Linked DNA regions of Bosea vaviloviae. The protein of the gene in region 1 interacts with the protein of each later gene in a pairwise test. Links are inferred from orthologs where the notes say so. Each region holds a gene or a part of one and is shown on either strand. Other genes may lie near its edges. The genes, in order: ung and ndk.

What was found.
Region 2: the proteins of ung (region 1) and ndk interact in binary tests that used the Escherichia coli proteins (3 or more experiments, as listed by UniProt). The link is inferred for Bosea vaviloviae from one-to-one orthologs.

The regions. Positions count from the first base shown.
Region 1 is NZ_CP017147.1:332,426-342,313, reverse strand. The notes cover bases 496-3,494. They hold ung (uracil-DNA glycosylase), read left to right. Parts: upstream 496-1,645; coding sequence 1,646-2,344; downstream 2,345-3,494. Other genes in these bases: BHK69_RS01590 (phenylacetate--CoA ligase family protein), read right to left, coding at 2,581-3,494; BHK69_RS01600 (bifunctional metallophosphatase/5'-nucleotidase), read left to right, coding at 496-1,649. In the rest of the region: more of BHK69_RS01600, read left to right, coding at 135-495; more of BHK69_RS01590, read right to left, coding at 3,495-3,813; BHK69_RS01585 (zinc metallopeptidase), read right to left, coding at 3,848-4,528; BHK69_RS01580 (ABC transporter ATP-binding protein), read right to left, coding at 4,555-5,400; BHK69_RS01575 (ABC transporter substrate-binding protein), read right to left, coding at 5,495-6,826; BHK69_RS01570 (branched-chain amino acid ABC transporter permease), read right to left, coding at 6,957-8,036; BHK69_RS01565 (branched-chain amino acid ABC transporter permease), read right to left, coding at 8,166-9,080; BHK69_RS01555 (ABC transporter ATP-binding protein), read right to left, coding at 9,424-9,888. UniProt on the Escherichia coli protein: Excises uracil residues from the DNA which can arise as a result of misincorporation of dUMP residues by DNA polymerase or due to deamination of cytosine.
Region 2 is NZ_CP017147.1:3,949,283-3,959,022, forward strand. The notes cover bases 4,218-7,068. They hold ndk (nucleoside-diphosphate kinase), read left to right. Parts: upstream 4,218-5,357; coding sequence 5,358-5,780; downstream 5,781-7,068. Other genes in these bases: BHK69_RS18120 (DUF2147 domain-containing protein), read right to left, coding at 4,218-4,640; BHK69_RS18125 (SEL1-like repeat protein), read left to right, coding at 4,996-5,265; BHK69_RS18135 (MerR family transcriptional regulator), read right to left, coding at 5,889-6,317; BHK69_RS18140 (MipA/OmpV family protein), read right to left, coding at 6,422-7,068. In the rest of the region: Asp-tRNA(Asn)/Glu-tRNA(Gln) amidotransferase subunit GatB, read left to right, coding at 1-1,332; BHK69_RS18100 (GNAT family N-acetyltransferase), read left to right, coding at 1,329-1,835; BHK69_RS18105 (GNAT family N-acetyltransferase), read left to right, coding at 1,896-2,390; BHK69_RS18110 (hypothetical protein), read right to left, coding at 2,427-3,002; BHK69_RS18115 (glutathione S-transferase N-terminal domain-containing protein), read left to right, coding at 3,356-4,063; more of BHK69_RS18140, read right to left, coding at 7,069-7,243; BHK69_RS18145 (molybdopterin-containing oxidoreductase family protein), read left to right, coding at 7,420-9,507; BHK69_RS18150 (hypothetical protein), read left to right, coding at 9,629-9,740. UniProt on the Escherichia coli protein: Major role in the synthesis of nucleoside triphosphates other than ATP. The ATP gamma phosphate is transferred to the NDP beta phosphate via a ping-pong mechanism, using a phosphorylated active-site intermediate.

The DNA.
Region 1 (9,888 bases):
TAGAGCAGGACCAATGCGAAAAACCGGTTCCCACTTTTTCGCGCCCTGCTCTAGCGAACGGGCCTGCGCCGGCACTGGTCAATGCGGCCCGGGCTTTGCTAGTTTGCGCCGGTTCTCAAGCAGAGGCTCCCACCATGTCCGCACTGACTCGCCGCAAGGCGCTCGGCGTCATCGCCGCCCCGGCGGCGCTCGCCGCGACCGGCACCATGGCGCAGGTGCCGGCTCCCGCCTTCACGCTGCTTCTGGTCAACGACATCTACAAGATGAGTGACGACAAGGGCAAAGGCGGTTTCGCGCGGGCTGCCGGCATCGCCCGGGCCGAGCGGGCCAAGGGCGTGCCGGTGCTGTTCTGCCATGCCGGCGACTGCTACTCGCCCTCGCTGATGTCGGGCTTCGACCAGGGCGCCCATATCGTGGCGATGCAGAACAAGATGGGGCTCGACGTCTTCGTGCCGGGCAATCACGAATTCGATTTCGGCAAGGAGAACTACCTCAAGCTCGTCGCCGCCCAGACCTATCCGACCTTCGCCGCCAATCTGCGCGACGCGAGCGGCAATGTCTTGCCCGGCCACAGGGATTCGCAGATCTTCGAGCTCGGCGGCGTCAAGGTCGGCGTCATCGGCACGACTTATGATCCGACGCCGCAGCTCTCCAACCCCGGCGATCTGAAATTCTCCTCGACCATGGAGGCGCTCCAGCGCGAGGCGCGGACCTTGAAGGCGCAGGGCGCCGACATCCTCGTCGCCGTCGTTCATGCCGAGCGCCGCACCGATCTCGAAATCGTCCGCTCGCGCGTCGTCGACATCGTACTGACCGGCCACGACCATGACCTTGCCATCGCCTATGACGGCAAGGTCGTGATGGTGGAGTCGAATGAAGAGGGCAATTACGTCACCGCGATCGACATCGCGGTGAGCATCACCGGCGAGGGCGCGGCCCGCCAGGTTTCCTGGTCGCCGACCTTCCGGGTCAACGACAGCCGCGCCGCCACGCCCGACCCCGAGGTCGCCGCGATCGTGAAAGGTTACGAGACCGAGCTCTCGAAGGAGCTCGACATCGAGATCGCGACCCTCGCCGCCCCGCTCGATTCCCGCACCGGCGTCATCCGCACGCAGGAGACGGCGATCGGCAATCTGATCTCCGACGCCATCCGCGCCTCGACCGGCGCGCAGCTCGCCATCACCAATGCCGGCGGCATCCGCGCCAACAAGCAATATGCGGCCGGCTACAAGCTGACGCGGCGCGATGTGCTGAGCGAACTGCCCTTCGGCAACGCCACGATCATGGTCCAGATCACCGGCAAGGATGTGAAGGACGCGATCGAGAATGGCCTGGGCCCGGCCCCGCAGGGCTCGGGCCGCTTTCCGCAGGTCTCCGGGCTGACCTTCGAGGCCGATATCAAGCGCCCGGTCGGCCAGCGCGTCGTTTCGATCACTGTCGAGGGCAAGCCGATCGACGAGGCGGCGAACTACACCGTCGCCTCCAACAACTTCATGCTTGCGGGCGGCGACGGTTACACCTCGCTGGCGCGCGGCAGGACGCTGATCGGCCTGACCGACGGCAAGCTGATGGCCAATGAGGTGATGGTCTATCTGCGCCGGCTCGGCACGGTCGACGCCAAGGTCGAGGGCAGGGCAATTCTCAAGTGAGCAGCTATGAGGCGGCGCTCGCCGCGTTCCTGGCGACGCCGGCTTCCGAAGGGTGGCGCGATCTCGTCGTGTTCCGCGACGGGGCGGCGGCGCGAGCTTGCGTCCGGGCCGATGCGGAGGTTGCGGCCGGCCATGTCGTCGCGCCCGCACCGGGGCGGGTCCTTGCAGCGTTGGCGACGACGCCTTTCACTGAGGTCCGCATCGTCATCCTGGGCCAGGATCCCTATCCGACGCCGGGCGATGCCAATGGGCTTGCCTTCTCCTATGTCGGTCCGCCGCCTTTGCCGCGCTCGCTGGTCAATATCCATCGTGAATTGCAGGACGATCTCGGCGCGGCGGGGCCTGCGAGCGGCGATCTGACGGCGTGGGCGCGGCAAGGCGTGCTCTTGCTCAACACCGCGCTTACCGTGCGCGAGGGGGCCAGCAAGGCGGGCTCGCATCTGGCGCTCGGCTGGGGCGCCGTCACCGACGCGGTCATCGCCAGCGTCTCGGCCCGCCGGCCCCATGTCGTCTTCCTGCTCTGGGGCAACCCCGCCCAGGCCAAGCGCGGATTGATCGATGAGGCGCGCCATCTGGTGCTGGCGAGCGCGCATCCCTCGCCGCTCTCGGCGCGGCGCGGGTTTTTCGGGTCAAAGCCGTTTTCGCGTACGAATGCGTGGCTGGAGGCGAAGGGGGAGAAGGCGATCGATTGGTGAGGGGCGGGGGTGAGGTGTAGGCCGTTCGACCAGTTGCGTGACGACCTTTCCGTCATTGCGAGCGCAGCGAAGCAATCCAGAAGACGTAGAGCGAGCCCTCCTGGATTGCTTCGCTGCGCTCGCAATGACGAGGGAGCAGCGGTCAGGTCGCGGCCAAAACGTCAAACGGCCGACCCCTCACCCTGCCCTCTCCCTGCGGGAGAGGGTTCCCCGCGCCCTTTCGGCAATGAAGCGCGCTACCCCACCGGCCGCTCGTCCGCGATCACCTTGCCATCGTTCGGCAAGGCCCCGAGCGGAAGGATCTCGACGGCGCCTTTCAGCTTGGTGACCTGCTGCAGGGTCGAGGAGACGGCATCGATCAACCCTGCGGGTTCGGCATAGATCTCAGCCTTCAGCGTCATCGTGTCGACCTCGTTGGCGCGGCCGACGACGAGGCGCAGCTTGGCGATCTCGGCATGGCGCTTGGCGATCTCGGCGACCTGCTCGGGGCGCACGAACATGCCCTTGACCTTGGCGGTCTGGTCGGCGCGGCCCATCCAGCCCTTGATGCGGATGTTGCTGCGCCCGCATGGGCTCGCGCCCGGCATGACGGCGGTGAGATCACCGACCGCGAGCCTGATCTGCGGGTGATGCGGGTCGAGATTGGTGATGACGATCTCGCCGACCTCGCCCTCCGCCACAGGGTCGCCGGTGCCCGGCCGCACGATCTCGACGATCAGGTTCTCGTTCAGCACCATGCCTGCGCGCGCGCTCGTCTCATAGGCGATCACGCCGACATCGGCGGTGGCGTAGAGCTGGTAGGCGTCGATGCCGTGCTCCTTGACCCAGGCCTGGAGCGAGGGCGGGAAGGTCGCGCCCGAGACCACGGCGCGTTTCAGGCAGGAGATGTCGACGCCGCGCACTTCAGCCGCCTCGATCAGGATCTTGAGGAAATCGGGCGTGCCGGCATAGCAGGCGGGGCGGTAGGCCGAGATCACTTCCATCTGCTGCTCGGTGTTGCCGGGGCCAGCCGGGATCACGGCGCAGCCGAGCGCGCGCGCGGCCGAATCCATGATGAAGCCGCCCGGCGTCAGATGGTAGCCGAAGGTGTTGAGCACGACGTCGCCGGCCCGGAAGCCCGCCGCGTAGAGCCCGCGGGCCGCGCCCCAGGGATCGCTGCCGGTGCCCTCCGGCTCGAAGATCGGACCGGGTGAGGTGAAGAGCCGGCCGAAGGAGCCGAGCGGCGCAGAGACGAAGCCGCCGAAGGGCAAGGCGGTCTTCTGGAGCGCGGGCAAATCGGCCTTGCGCAGGATCGGTAGGGTGGAGAGCGAATTGCGATCGGTGATCGCGGCCGGGTCGATGCCAGCGAGCCGCTCGGCATAGGCCGGGGTCTTCAGGGCGGCAGCGAGCACGGCCGGCAGCCGCGCGAAGAGATCGGCCTCGCGGGCATCGGGCGAGCGGGTTTCGAGGGCGTCGTGATGCTCGCTCATCGGTCAAATCCTCACGAAAACGGGCCGCCTCGTCTCAGCGGATGATCCGCAGCAGGCGGAGAAAATTCAGAAGGCCGATCAGGGCCCCGGCGACATAGGTGAAGGCAGCGGCACGCAGCACGCCGCGTGCGGCGGGCAGATCGCGCGAGTCGAGATAGCCGTCGGCGGTCAGGATCGGCAGCGCCTTGCCGAAACTGGCGTCGAGCTCCAGCGGCAGCGTCACCAGATGCACGACGAGCCCGACACCGAGCAGCGCGATGGCGAGGCCGAACTGCATCAATCCGATCGAGGGCACGCGGGTGAGAATGGCGACGAGCGGAGCCGTGATCATGATCCCCATCGCGACCTTGTCGAAGATGCCGAGGAACCGAGCGAGCGCGGTCCGCCAGGCGAAGAGCACGCTGCCTTGATGATGCTGGATCGCATGGGCGACCTCATGGGCCGCGACCGCGACGGCCGTGATCGAGCGCCCGTCATGATTGTCGGGAGAGAGCCGCACAGCGCGGGCGCCCGGGTCGTAATGATCGCCGCTGGGCGTCGACTCGACGGTGACCGAACCGAGCTGGAAGCGGTCGAGCAGATGGCGCGCGAGCTCACCGCCGGTGCCGGGCAGATCGGGACGATCCGCGGCGTGCCGGCTCATCTCGTGACGGACCCAGGCCTGTGGCCCGAAGACCAGCAGGATCACCAACAGGGCGATGACGAGATAGAGCATGGGATGCCACCTTGCGTTCCATCGGCTCAGGAGAGCCAGCGCTTGCGGCGTTTATAGCTTTTGACCTCGCGGAACGACTTTTTGTTGCCTTCGGCGACGCCGAGATAGAACTCCTTCACGTCCTCGTTCTCGCGCAGCATCGAAGCTTCGCCATCCATCACGACGCGGCCGGTCTCCATGATGTAGCCATAGGTCGCGTAGCGCAGGGCCATGTTGGTGTTCTGCTCGGCGACGAGGAAGGAGACGCCATCCTCGGCATTGAGCCGGCGCACGATCTCAAAGATCTCCTCGACGATCTGTGGTGCGAGCCCCATCGAGGGCTCGTCGAGCAGGATCATCTTGGGCTTCGACATCATGGCGCGGCCGACCGCGCACATCTGCTGCTCGCCGCCCGAGGTGTAGCCGGCCTGAGAGGTCCGGCGCTGCTTCAGGCGCGGGAAGAGCTCGTAGATCTTCTCCAGGTCGCGCTTGATCGCGGCGTTGCCGTCGCGGCGGGTGAAAGCGCCGGTCAGCAGGTTCTCCTCGATCGAGAGATGGCCGAAGCAGTGCCGCCCCTCCATCACCTGGATGCAGCCGCGCCGGACCAACTCATTGGGCGACATCTTGTCGACGCGCTCGCCCTCGAACACGATCGAGCCCTTGGTGACCTCGCCGCGCTCGGCCTTGAGCAGGTTCGAGATCGCCTTCAGCGTCGTGGTCTTGCCGGCCCCGTTGGCGCCGAGGATCGCGACGATGCCCTTGCGCGGGACATGCAGGGAGACGCCCTTCAGCACGAGGATGACGTGATCATAGATCACCTCGATATTGTTCAGCGACAGGATGTTGTCGGTGGCGGTGCTTGTGTTGGGCGTTTCGAGTGTCGCTATCGACATGGCGGTTCCCCGGCAGTGGGCAATCGGCAGTCGGCAGTCGGGTTGGCAGCCGGAAAAACCGACTGCCGATTGCCCACTGCCGACTGCCGTCAGATCAGGACGACTTCTCGCAAGGCTCGGTCCGCTTCGGCCAGCCGGTCGCCTTCTCCACATAGTCCTTGGCGTTGGCTTCGATCAGCGGGCGGACCTCGTCCTTGAGCGGCTCGAGCCAGTCGCCGGGCTTGGTCCATTTGGTGCCGTCCCATTCCGCGACATAGGCCTTGCTGTGGCCGGAATGGTCGGTGCAGGAGATGGTGGTCGGCGTGGCGAAGCCTTCCATGCCGATCTCCTTCAATCGCGCCTCGGTGATGTTCAGGCTCTCCAGGCCGCGGCGCATGTCCTCGGCGTTGATCACCTTCTTGCCGGTGAGCTTCTGGGCGTTGCGCATCGCCTCGACGACGAGCATCGAGTTGTAGACGCCGCGATTATAAAGGTTCTCGCCGACCTTCTCCTTGGCAGCGAGGCTCTTGCCCTTCTCCACGACGTATTTCTGGATGTCCTGGATCACCGGGAAGTTGGTGCCCGCGGCGTTGAGGTTGAGCGACTTGTAGCCCTTGGCCTCGGGGCCGCCGGCGCGTGCGTCGTCATCGCCGCCAGCCCACCAGACGCCGACCAGCTTGTTGATCGGGAAGTTGTTCTTGATCGCCTCCTTCACCGCGGTCGGGTTCATCGCGCCCCAGCCCTGGTTGTAGAGGTAGTCTGGCCGGTCGCGCCGGATCGAGAGCCAGAGCGAACCCTGGTTCTGCATGTCGGCGGCGGCTACGGGATAGATCTTGAGCTCGAAGCCGTATTTCTTGGCGAGGTTCTCGAGCACCGGGATCGGCTCCTTGCCGAAGGGCGCATCGAGATGGATCAGGCCGAGCTTCTTGCCCTTGAGCTTGTCCATGCCGCCGAGTTCGGCCGCCATGTGCTTCACCATCAGCGAAGCGCCGTCCCAATAGGTGAAGGGCGGGATGAAGACCCAGGGAAAGTTGGTGCCGTCGGCCGAGGCCGAGAGGCCATAGGCCATCGACAGGATCGGGATCTTGTCGATATGGGCGCGCGGAATGGCGGCGAGCGTCGCGCCGGTCGACCAGGGCGAGTAGAGGATGGTGTTCTTCGACTTGGCCTGCTCGTAGCACTCGATCGACTTCTTGGTGTCGTAGCCGGTCTCGCATTCCTCATAGACGACCTTGACGCCGTTCACGCCGCCGTCGCGCTCGTTGATCATCGTGATGTAGTCGCGCATGCCGTCGCCGATCGGAATGCCGGAGCCCGAGAACGGACCGGTGCGATAGGCGTTGTTGGCGAAGTAGACGCTGTCCTGGGCAAGGGCCGGAGCGACTTGCGCGCTCGCGGCGAGGAGCGAGCCCAGCGCCGCTCCCTTCATCAGCTTGGTCGTCTTCATGATGGTTCCTCCGTCGTTTCCACCGATCCTGGCCTTGAACGCCGGACCGTCTCCTCTTCGCCTGCCGCATTGAGACCGCGCAGGTCGTTTTGTTGGGCTCCTCTCCGCCGCGCCGGGGAAAGGGCCGACCTCAATAAGGGAATGGCCAGGTTCGCAGTTTCTGCTTCCCGATCTGCCAGAGCCGCGCGAGGCCATGCGGCTCGACGATCAGGAAGGTGATGATCAGCGCGCCGACGAGCATGAAGGTGACATGCTCGGCCGCAGCGCCCGAGAGCGGGACGCCGAGCGCCGGCAGGCCGAATTTCAGGATGGTCGGCAGGCTGGCGATGAAGGCGGCCCCGAAGAAGGAGCCGATCAGCGAGCCGAGCCCGCCGATGATGACCATGAACAGGATGTTGAAGGAGAGGCGGATGTTGAAGACGTCGGCCGCTTCGCCGCCGCCATACCAGAAGAAGATCATCATCGCGCCGGCGACGCCGGCATAGAAGGACGAGACGGCGAAGGCGGTGAGCTTGGCGTTGAGCAGCTTGATGCCCATCAGCTCGGCGGCGATATCCATGTCGCGCACCGCCATCCAGGAGCGGCCGAGCTTGCCATGCACCAGGTTCGAGGCGAACCAGGTCAGGCCTACGACCAGCACGAGGCAGACGAAATAACGCGTCTCAGGCGAAGCCGAGGCGCCGGTGATGGGGAGGCCGAAGAGCGTGCGCTGCGGCACCTCGATCGCGCCCGAGGCGTTGTAGTTGAACAGCCAGGGTACGCGCACGAAAGCCCATTGCAGGAAGAACTGCGCGGCGAGCGTCGCGACAGCGAGATAGAAGCCCTTGATGCGTAGCGAGGGCAGGCCGAAGAGCACGCCGATCGCCGCCGAGAACAGGCCGGAGACCAGCACGAGCACGATGACGTTGATGCCGGGAAAGAAGGTCGTCAGTTTGTAGGCGGCATAGGCGCCGACACCCATGAAGGCGGCGGTGCCCAGCGAGATCAGCCCGGTATAGCCGGTCAGGATGTTGAGCCCGATCGCGGCAAGCGAGAACACCAGGAAGGGGATCATCACCGAGGAGATGAAGAAGTCGTTGCCGATCAGCGGCACGCCGATAAAGGCAAGCGCCAGGATGACGGCGATGCCGACCCGGTCCTGCCAGATCGGGAACACCGCCATGTCGGCGGAATAGGTCGATTTGAACTGGCCGGCTTCGCGATAGAACATTTTCTCAAGCTCCGCTTGAGGTGCGAATTGGGAGTGGCGAGTGGCGAGTGGATTTGGTCGCCAATGAAGCGCCGACTGAAGCCAAATCCATCGCCTTATTCGCCATTCGCCATTTCGCCACTCGCCGCATCAGATTCTCTCGATGATCTTGTCGCCGAACAGCCCTTGCGGGCGGAACAGCAGGAAGCCCAGCGCGATGAAATAGGCGAGCCAGCTCTCGATGCCGCCGCCGATCAGCGGGCCCCAATAGAACTCGCCCAGCTTCTCGCCGATGCCGATGATCAGGCCGCCGACGATGGCGCCCGGGATCGAGGTGAAGCCGCCCAGGATCAGCACGGGCAGGGCCTTCAGCGCCACGATCTCGAGCGCGAAGGAGACGTCCGAGCGCGCGCCCCACATGATGCCGGTGATGAGGGCGACGATACCGGCGGTGAACCAGACGATGACCCAGATCTGATTCAGCGAGATACCGACCGAAAGCGCCGCCTTGTGGCTGTCGGCCACTGCCCGCAAGGCTCTTCCGATGCGCGTGTATTGGAAGAAGGCGGCGAGAGCGGCGATCATCACCGAGGCGATGACGGCTGCCGCGATATCGATCTTCTGCAGCGAGACCAGGCCGCCGAACAGTTTCAGGTCGATCGCCCCCTTGGGCAGCCAGAGCTGATCAGCGATCATCTGCTTGGGGCTGCCGCCGAAAACCGCCTCGCCGAAGCCGATCAGGAAATAGGTGATGCCGAAGGTCGCCATGAACAGGATGATGTCGGGCTGGTTGACCAGCGGGCGCAGCACGACGCGTTCGATCGTGACGGCGAGCGCGAACATCACGCCGAGCGTCAGGATCACGGCGAGGAAGGCTGGCACGCCCTTCTCATAGAGCCCGACCAGGGTCAGCGCCGCGAACACCACCATGATGCCCTGGGCGAAGTTGAACACGCCCGAGGCCTTGAAGATCAGCACGAAGCCGAGCGCGATCAGCGCGTAGAGCACGCCGGAGACGAGGCCCTCCCAGATCGTCTGGGCGAGCAGGTCCGGGGCCTGGACCATCTGCTGGAACGGGTCGACGAAGATCGCATAGAGCGTGTTCGACTGGTCGAAGCGGATGCCGATGATGCCGGCCACGACGATCGCGCCGAGGACCAGCGCGGCGCGGACGCGGAAGCTGTTGAAATTGATCCCGCCCAAGGAACCGAGTGTCGCGTCGCTCATGGCTGCAGGCCCTCGCTCGCAAATACATACTCACCGTCATCCTGGACACCGCGAAGCGGAGACCCGGGATCCATCGCGGCGCTCCGGAGCCCTCCGATGGATCCCGGGTCTGCGCCACTATGTGGCTTGCCCGGGATGACGGTGCGGATGGAGAAATGCTCTATGGCGAAGGTGATGGCCATCAGTGCGCCACTCCCAAATAGGCGTCGATCACCTTCTGATCGCGCTTCACCTCATCAGGCGTGCCGTCGGCGATCTTGCGGCCGTATTCGAGCACCACGACGCGGTCGGAGAGATCCATCACCACGCCCATGTCGTGCTCGATCAAGGCGATGGTCGTGCCGAACTGGTTGTTCACGTCGAGGATGAAGCGGCACATGTCCTCCTTCTCCTCGAGGTTCATGCCGGCCATCGGCTCGTCGAGCAGCAGCAGCTCCGGCTCCATGGCGAGCGCGCGGCCCAGTTCCACCCGCTTCTGCAGGCCATAGGGCAATTTCCCGACGGGCAGCTTGCGGATGTGCTGGATCTGCAGGAAGTCGATGATGTCCTCGACCACCTTGCGATGCTCGATCTCCTCGGTCATCGCCGGGCCGTGACGCAGCGCCTGCCAGAAGAAGTTCCGGTGCATCTTCAGCGTGCGGCCGGT
Region 2 (9,740 bases), 3.6 Mb from region 1 along the record:
CCGAACGAGCATGTCAGCCTCGTCGATGCCGCCATGCCGGGCATGCTGCCGGTCATCAATGCCGAGTGCATCCGCCAGGCCGTGCGCACCGGCTTGGGCCTCAACGCCCAGATCAACAACCGTTCGGTCTTCGACCGCAAGAACTACTTCTATCCCGATCTGCCGCAGGGTTACCAGATCAGCCAGTACAAAAGTCCGATTGTGGGTGAGGGCGAGATCGTCGTTGATCTGTCGCCGACCGAGCAGATCACGGTCGGCATCGAGCGCCTCCATTTGGAGCAGGACGCCGGCAAGTCGATCCATGACCAGCATCCGACGATGAGCTTCGTCGATCTCAATCGCTCGGGCGTGGCACTGATGGAGATCGTCTCGAAGCCGGATCTGCGCTCGGCCGAAGAGGCGCGCGCCTATGTCACCAAGCTGCGCACCATCATGCGTTATCTCGGCACCTGCGACGGCGACATGGAGAAGGGCAATCTGCGCGCCGACGTGAACGTCTCGGTCCGCAAGCCCGGCGCGGAGCTGGGTACGCGCTGCGAGATCAAGAACGTCAACTCGATCCGCTTCATCGGCCAGGCCGTCGAGGTCGAGGCGCGCCGCCAGATCGGCATCATCGAGGATGGCGGCAAGATCGACCAGGAGACGCGGCTCTATGATCCCGGCAAGGGTGAGACGCGCTCGATGCGCTCCAAGGAAGAGGCGCATGACTACCGCTATTTCCCGGATCCGGACCTGCTGCCGCTCGAATTCGACGACGCCTTCGTGGCGGAGCTGAAGAGCGTCCTTCCGGAATTGCCGGATGCCAAGAAGGCGCGCTTCATCGCGGAATACGGCCTCTCGCCCTATGACGCCGCGGTACTGGTCGCCGAGCGCGAGCAGGCGGACTATTTCGAGGCCGTGGCCAAAGGCCGCGACGGCAAGGCCGCCGCCAACTGGGTGATCAACGAACTGTTCGGCCGCTTGAACAAGGAGGGCCAGGATGTCGGCTCCTCGCCAGTCTCGGCTTCCCAGCTCGGCGGGCTGGTCGAGTTGATCGGCGAAGGCGTCATCTCGGGCCGGATCGCTAAGGACCTGTTCGAGATCCTCTGGTCCGAAGGTGGCGACCCGCGCACCATCGTCGAGGCGCGCGGCATGAAGCAGGTCACCGATACCGGCGCGATCGAGAAGGCGGTGGACGAGCTGATCGCCGCCAATCCCGACAAGGTCGAGCAGGTCAAGGCGAAGCCGACCATGCTGGGCTGGTTCGTCGGCCAGGCGATGAAAGCTTCGGGCGGAAAGGCCAACCCGCAGGCCCTGAACGAGATCCTGAAAGCCAAGCTGGGCATCGAGTGACGCCAGACGGTCTCATCATCCGCGACGCGCTGCCCGCCGATCTCCCGGCGGTGCGCGGTCTGCTGGTCGAGACCTGGCATGCGACCTATGACGGCATCTATGGCTGGCAGCGCGTCGCCGAGATCACCAATGCCTGGCATTCGCTGGAGAACCTCTCGGCCCAGCTCGGGCGCGAGAGCGGGGCCTTTCTCGTCGCCCTGGTCGGCGAGGAGATCATCGCAACCTCCTCGGCGCGGCTGGAGCGCGACCGCGCAGCGCTGCTGACGAGGCTCTATGTCCTCCCGAGCTATCAGGGCATCGGTGTTGGTCGCACGCTGCTGCAGGTGACGCTGGCCTGTTTTCCGCAGGCCCCGGTCGCGCGCTTGGAGGTCGAGAGCCAGAACGAGCCGGCCATCGCTTTCTACGAGCGCATGGGTTTTTTCCTGCAGCGCCAGGCCCGCTTCGACGGGCGCGAGGACACCCCGAACACACTGCTGATGGCGAAGCGGCTCTTCGCCGAGTGATAGCGCTCGCGGTCCGGCTGCTGGCGAATTTCTAGTGATGACGAGATGAAGGATCAGAGCATGAGCCGCAGCCCCATCGATCCCGCGGAGATCACGATCCGCGAGGCTGTGCGGGCCGATGCGCCCCGCATCGCCACCCTGATCATGCTGGGCGCGGCGCGGCAGGCCAAGAGCCCGGAGGAGATCGCCGTCGAGGTCGCTCATCCAGCTTACCTCGATGCTTTCGACGAGATCGCGGCCAGCCCTCACAACACATTATTCGTGGCGGAGCGGCTGGGGCGGGTCGTCGGCACCTTCCAGGTCACGCTGATCCCCGGGCTCGTCGCGCGCGGCCGCAAGCGGGCCAAGATTGAAAGCGTCCATGTCGCGCCCGAGAGCCGCAGCCTCGGCATCGGCGCCGTGATGATGCGCCACGCGCTCGCCTTCGCTGGGGAGAAGGGTGCGGGCCTCGTCGAGCTGACCTCCGACAAGGCTCGGACCGATGCGCATCGCTTCTACGTCAATCTCGGCTTCGTCCAGAGCCATGAAGGCTTCAAATTCGTGATCGCGCCGTAGCGGCCGGTCCGTGCCGCTTCAAAAGGCCTCGAGGTCTCAAAAGGCTTGCAGAATCCAGAGAAGCTGCATCGAGAGATGGAGCGCGGCCACGGCGATCTGCACGGATCGCCGTGCGACGAGGAAGCCTACGAGGCACAGGGCGAGGCCGATGGGAACCTGCAGCAGATAAGCGCTGCTCAACTGGTTCCAGCGCTCCGTGCCCTTGATCAGCGTATCCGTCACGTCGAGGGCAAAGGTCGCCGCCAGCAGGCTGAAGAACCAGCGGCGCCTTTTGATGAAGAAGTCCTCATAGCCCACATATTCCGAGATGTTGTCGGGAAAGAGCAGCGCCGCCAGCATGTAGAGGACGACGGCATAGCCGATGAGGAAGGTGAAGACGCCGAAATTCCAGACGGGAATCCGCGAGAGTGCGAATTCCCACCACCAGAACAGGATCAGTTCGAGCAGGATCGAGCCGGCCCAGAGCAGGTGGATCAGCGACAGGCGGTGGCGGGCGGGATGCTGGATGAAGCCGGCCGTACCGGTCAGCAGCCGGGTCACGCCGAGCCCGGTGACCATGCCCATGACAATCCGGACATGGGCGAAGAGTTCTTGCGACGGAACATTCTCCATGGGGCGTCCATAACCTGCTTGGCGCGGCGAGCCTAGAGTGTTTTCGAGCGAAGTGGATACCGGGTCGTATGAAGAAAGCGCGTTAGAACAATGACATAGAGCGAATTTCGACCAACTGGATCGGAAATTGCGCTCTTTCCTCGGCAAAGGAAACGGATGCTGGTCTTGGGGAGGAGGCTGCAAAGGCAAAGCGCTGCGGCCGTTCGAGCGCGAGTGCCGCCTTCCTCCGCGGTCTCGCCTTTCGCCCGCCCTCACGACATGGCGAGGCCGCTCAGGGCGCGGGGTCCGGTGCTTCCAGGACGGTGCGGGCGAGACTAGATCTGTCGCATCCAGCAACCGACGGGAAGCGCAGTATGGCACAAGTTCAGACCAATCCGATCGATCTCCACTACTGGCCGACGCCGAATGGCTGGAAGATCACCATCATGCTCGAGGAGTGCGGGCTGCCCTACACCGTCATTCCCGTGAACATCGGCAAGGGCGACCAGTTCAAGCCGGAATTCCTGGCGATCTCGCCCAACAACCGCATGCCCGCGATCGTCGATCCCGAGGGGCCGGATGGGAAGCCGATCTCGGTCTTCGAATCCGGAGCGATCCTGCAATATCTCGGTCGCAAGACCGGAAAGTTCTATCCCGCGGACGAGCGTGGCCGCGTCGCCGTCGATGAATGGCTGTTCTGGCAGATGGGCGGCTTTGGCCCGATGCTCGGCCAGACCCATCATTTCCGACTCTATGCGCCCGAGCAGCTGCCCTATGCCATCGAGCGCTATACCAATGAGGCGAACCGCCTCTACGGCGTCCTGAACAAGCGCCTCGCCGGTCGCGACTACATCACCGGCGATTATTCGATCGCCGACATGGCTTGCATCGGTTGGGCACGCGGTTGGGAGCGCCAGGGCCAGGACATCAAACAGTTTCCGCATGTCGAGCGCTGGATCGCGACGATGCTGGCACGCCCGGCCGTCGAACGTGGTCTTGCCGTCGCTTCGGAGCTGCGCAAGCCGCCGGAGCAGCGCACGCCCGAGGAGCACGCGATGCTATTCAACCAGAAGGCGCGCTGAACGCAGCCCCGCCGTCATGCTCGCCCTTGTGGCGAGCATCCACGTCTTGAACGTCGCGCTCCACAGATGAAGACGTGGATGGTCGGGACGAGCCCGACCATGACGAAAGCGGTGCGACGCCGGTCTATGGCCCGAAGACGACCTCCTTCGCGCGTCAGTTCGCCCGTGACCACTTCACCGAGCGGCAGATCAGCCCGCCGAGCACGCAGCCTGATGTCGTCAGCGCCTCGCCTGCCAACGTCATCGTGCCCGAATAGGTCTTGCCGTCCTCGGGGTTGAAGGCGCTGCCGCTCCACTTGCCGGCGCCGGCCGGCTTCATATCGTAGAAGATGCGCTGGCCGACCTTGGCAGGACCGTTGGGATCCTTGAGCCAAGCGATGGTGCCGCAAACCGCTTCACCGCATTTGGCGAAGCGGACGCGCGAGGCGCCGGTGTCGCGCAGCCATGTGCCGGTGACATCCTGGGCCATGGCAGGTGTCGCGCCCATTCCGATCAGAAGCCCAAGACCCAGAAGCGCAAGACCCAGAACCCCAAGACCCAGAAGCTTGGGGCGGCCTGCGATTGCATGCGTGTTCATGTCGATCCTCCCTTGTCCGACCAGCTATGCTGCATGGTTCAGATATGAACCATATCGGAGGCGCGACCCGTCTCCAAGCCTGCTTTAACGGGAGGATGAAGCGGGTAACCGCGCGCCAAGGTGAACGTCGCGTCAACGCGGCGAAGGCTGACCCAACGGGAGGATCTTGAAATCACGTGGCTTTTCGCGCGGCCAGCATGAATCGATCGTTGATTTAACCCGGCGATTACATCTCGTTGAGCTTCGATTCATCGCGATTTTTAGCGGCCTCTTTAAGGGCTGCGGCCAAATCTCACCGTCACAAGCCGCGGCCTTGGACGGGTGCTCGGCGCAACAGGACAAGAGGGTGGTTGTCATGGCACGCATGGAAATGAGCGCGATTCCCGCTTCGCTGGTGATCCCGACGGAAGCCTCCGCCGAGGCCTATTACGAACTTGGGCTGATGTATGCCGCAGGCCGCAATCAGCCGGTCGACCTCGTCGCGGCGCAGAAATGGTTCAACGTCGCCCTGGCGCGCGGTTGTGGCCGGGCGGCTGCCCATCGCCAGGAACTGGCGCTCGAATTGACCCGCGACGAGATCGCCGAGGCGCTGCGCGAGGCCCGCAGCTTCCTGACGCGCCACTAGCGTCCCGCTGAAACGCCCGGGAGCCTTGTGGGGCGGAGAGGCGGCCGCTATAAGCGCGCCGCATTCTCCAGAAATTCCCCAAGGATATATCGATGGCTGTCCAGCGTACCTTCTCCATTCTCAAGCCCGATGCGACGCGGCGCAATCTCACCGGCGCGGTCAACGCGGTCATCGAGAAGGCCGGCCTGCGCATCGTTGCGCAGAAGCGCATCCAGATGAGCAAGGCCCAGGCCGAGACCTTCTATGCGGTTCACTCGGCACGTCCGTTCTTCGGCGAGCTGGTCGAGTTCATGATCTCCGCCCCGGTCGTGGTGCAGGTTCTCGAAGGCGAGAACGCGATCGCGACCTATCGCGACGTGATGGGCGCCACCAACCCGGCCAATGCCGCCGAGGGCACGATCCGCAAGCTCTTCGCCCAGTCGGTCGGCGAGAACACCGTGCACGGCTCCGACGCGCCCGAGACGGCCGCGATCGAGATCGCGCAGTTCTTCGCCGGCAACGAGATCGTCGGCTGATCTCTCAAAATCCACGCCGTCGTCCTGGGCAAGCCGCGTAGCGGCGCCGTTTTTGGGATGACGGTGGGGTGCGTGATGTGCAGGCGGGCTCTCGAGCCCGCCTTTTTTTCACGCCACGCGGTGGTCGTGCAGGCAATGGCCGTGATCGGCGAGCGATTCGATCACCCGGCATTCGGCTACGCGGCCGTGCTGGCATTCGCCGACCATGCGCTGGAGCTCGCCGCGCAGTGATTGGAGCTGGGCGATGCGCCGCTCGACATCGGCGAGATGGCGTTGCGCGATGCTGTCGGCCCGGTCGCATGACGCCTGCGGCTCGGCCGCCATAGCCAGCAATTCGCGGATATCGTCGACGGCAAAGCCGAGATCGCGCGCATGCCGGATGAAGCGCAGGCGCTGCAGATGAGCGTCGCCATAGCTGCGGCGGTTGCTCTGCGTACGAACGGCGGCGGGCAGGAGCCCGATCTCCTCGTAGAAGCGGATGGTCGGAACCTTGACGCCTGTCGCCTCCGACAGCGCGCCGATCGGCATCTGTTCCATCGCGGCGGCCTCCTAATCCTCTAGAGACTAGAGGATATAGCGTATAGGCCTTGCCGATGAAACCCCGTGGCCTGATCCTGGCTCACGGGGTTCGGAGTTCGCGCTCAGAAGCCGAGATCGAAGGCGTAGCTCGCCGAGATGCCGAGCGTGATCGAGTCGCGCGAGCCATAGGTTCTCACGATCGGCGACTTGGCGGCATCGCCGACCAGGCGCTTGTACTCGATATAGGTCGTGGTTGAGAGACGCTCGGACCAGTTATAGGTCGCCTGCGCGATCGCGCCGTAGGAATGGACCCCGGCATTGTAGCGCTGCAGCAGCCCGCCGGTGCCGGCGACACCGGGATAGGAGCCGAAATAGGTCCGCAGATAGTCGGCGCCGACGATGCTCATGCGCGGGCCGGCACCGAACGACCATTGGCCGACCCTGGCGATGGCGTCGAGCTTGAGTTCAGCGACCAGCGCGTCATGGGCGATGAAGCCGCGCCGCAGATCGACGCGGGCGCGCAGCCAGGAGGCCGGGTAGAACTCGGCGAAGCCGCCGGCCTCGAAGCCGAATTTCGTATCGGGAACCGCGACCAGAGCGGGGTTGGTGCTGGCCTTGCGCTCCCAGAGCAGATTGCCGGAGAAGCCGATGCGCCAGCCCTTGCCGGAGAAGAAGCCGATCGAGAGCGCGTCATCCTCGGCCACCCACCAGGTGCTCTTCACGCCCTTGCCGAGCGAGATGATCGGGCGCGGCCGGAAGACGTAATTGTTGGAGCCTGAATAATCGGGCTGGTAGCGCAAGCCGGCTCCCAGCGTCAGATTCCAATGCTGCGCGGATTCAGGCGAGGTGAGGGTGCTGTAGTCGCTCGACTGCGCCAAAGCGCGCTGGCCGGACGAAAGGACGAGACAGGCCAGCAGGCCCGCCAGGAACGCAACGCAACGCATCGATGAGAACTCCGGCGCCGAGGCGCCTTTACCGAACACAACCTCACTCAACTTGACTCGTTAGTGTTAACCGCCGGTTGACGCTCGCGCGCCGGCTGCGTCGAGAGGTGCCGAGAAAGGCATGGCTGCCCGCGTCCGCCATTTCTCCTGCTCTGAACTTCGTCTAATAAGCAATTATGACCGAGCTTCCCCGCATCGCCCATCTGCCATCCGTTTGCCCGCATGACTGCCCTTCCGCCTGCTCTCTCGAGGTCGAGGTCATCGATGGGCGCAGCATCGGGCGGGTGCGCGGCAGCAAGCGCCAGAGCTACACGGACGGGGTGATCTGCGCCAAGGTCGCGCGCTATTCCGAGCGCATCCACCATCCCGACCGGCTGCTGCATCCGCTGCGCAGGACCGGGCCGAAGGGATCGGGCCAATTCGAGCGGATTTCCTGGGACGAGGCACTCGACGAGATCGCTCGCCGTTTCCTGGCGATCGAGCATGAGCACGGCGCGCAGGCCATCTGGCCCTATTACTATGCAGGCACGATGGGCCTCGTCATGCGCGACGGCATCAACCGCCTGCGCCACGCCAAGGGCTATTCCGGCCAGTATTCGACGATCTGCACCACCATGGCCTGGACCGGCTTCATCGCCGGCACGGGCCGCCTCGCGGGACCCGATCCGCGCGAGATGGCCAAGTCGGACTGCGTGGTGATCTGGGGCACCAACGCCGTGCATACCCAGGTCAATGTGATGCACCACGCCGTCAAGGCGCGGAAGACGCGCGGCGCCAAGATCGTCGCCATCGACATCTATCACAATGCCACGCTCGCCCAGGCAGACCTCGCTTTGGTGCTGCGGCCGGGCACGGATGCGGCGCTGGCCTGCGCGGTGATGCATGTCCTCTTCCGCGATGGCCATGCCGACCGCGACTATCTGGCGCAGCACACCGACGCTCCAGACGAGCTGGAAGCGCATCTCACCGACCGCACTCCGGAATGGGCGGCTGCCATCACCGGGCTCGAGGTCGCGCAGATCGAGGAGTTCGCGGCCCTCGTCGGCACGCGCAAGAAGAGCTTCTTCCGGCTGGGCTATGGCTTCGCGCGCCAGCGCAATGGTGCGGTCTCGATGCATGCGGCGCTGTCTGTGCCAACCGTTACAGGAGCCTGGCAATATGAGGGCGGCGGCGCCTTCCACAGCAACAGCGGCATCTACAAATGGCGCAAGAGCCTGATCGAAGGGCTCGACCTCATCGATCCGAAAATCCGCCAGCTCGATCAGTCGCAGATCGGCCGGGTGCTCACCGGCGATGCGCAGGCGCTGCGGCAGGGCGGGCCGGTCAAGGCGCTCTTCATCCAGAACACCAACCCGGTTTCGGTCGCGCCCGAGCAGGAGCTGGTCAAGCAGGGCTTTGGGCGCGACGACCTCTTCACCGTCGTCCATGAGCAGTTCATGACCGAGACGGCCGGGATGGCCGATATCGTGCTGCCGGCGACCCAGTTCATGGAGCATGACGACATCTATCAGGGCGGCGGCCACCAGCACATCATGTGGGGCGGCAAGCTGGTCGACCCGCCGGGCGAATGCCGCTCGAACCACGAGGTCATCTGCGCGCTCGCCGAGCGGCTCGGTGTGCAGCATCGCGGCTTCCAGATGTCGCCGCGCGAGATCGTCGACTGGACATTGCGCGAGAGCGGGCGCGGCACGCTCGACGAATTGATTGCCAATGATTTCCACGACGTACAGCCGGATTATCGCACGGCGCATTATCTCGACGGCTTCGGCTACCGCGACAAGAAATTCCGCTTCAAGCCCGATTGGCCGAAGGTGCCCAACGCCAATGCCGGTACGGTTGGCCCATACTTGCAGATGCCGACATTGCCCGACTACTGGGCCGTCATCGAGAATGCTGATGCCGAGCATCCCTTCCGCCTGGCGACGAGCCCGGCGCGCAGCTTCCTGAACTCGACCTTCACCGAGACCCCGGGCTCCCAGAAGAAGGAGGGGCGTCCAACCTTGATGCTGCATCCCGACGATGCGGAAAAGCTCGGCATCGCGGCCGATGACGAAGTCATGGTCGGCAACAGCCGCGGCAGCGTGTATCTCCATGCCGTGCTGTTCGAGGGCTTGGTGCGGGGTGTCGTCATCGCCGAGTCGATCTGGCCCAATGCGGCGCACAGGCATGGCCGTGGCATCAACACAATCACGGGGGCAGACGCCGTCGCGCCCTTCGGCGGCGCTGCTTTTCATGACGTGAAGGTGTGGATCAAGCGGGCGTGACCTTCCGCGCTCTTGACCTTTGCGAGGCGCTGTGAACCATCGCCGACGCGCGGGCGAGGCATGAATCATGCAATCAGGAGCCCGTTTTCTTAGGGCTTGTGAAATCATGATGATGCGGCGGATGGGTGCGGTCGTTTTGGCCGGTGGATTGTCTGTGCTGCTGGGCACGGTCGTACTGGCCGCGAGCAGCTCCGCGCCGCTCCCGCCGCCGGATCCGACGGCGAAGAACCTCA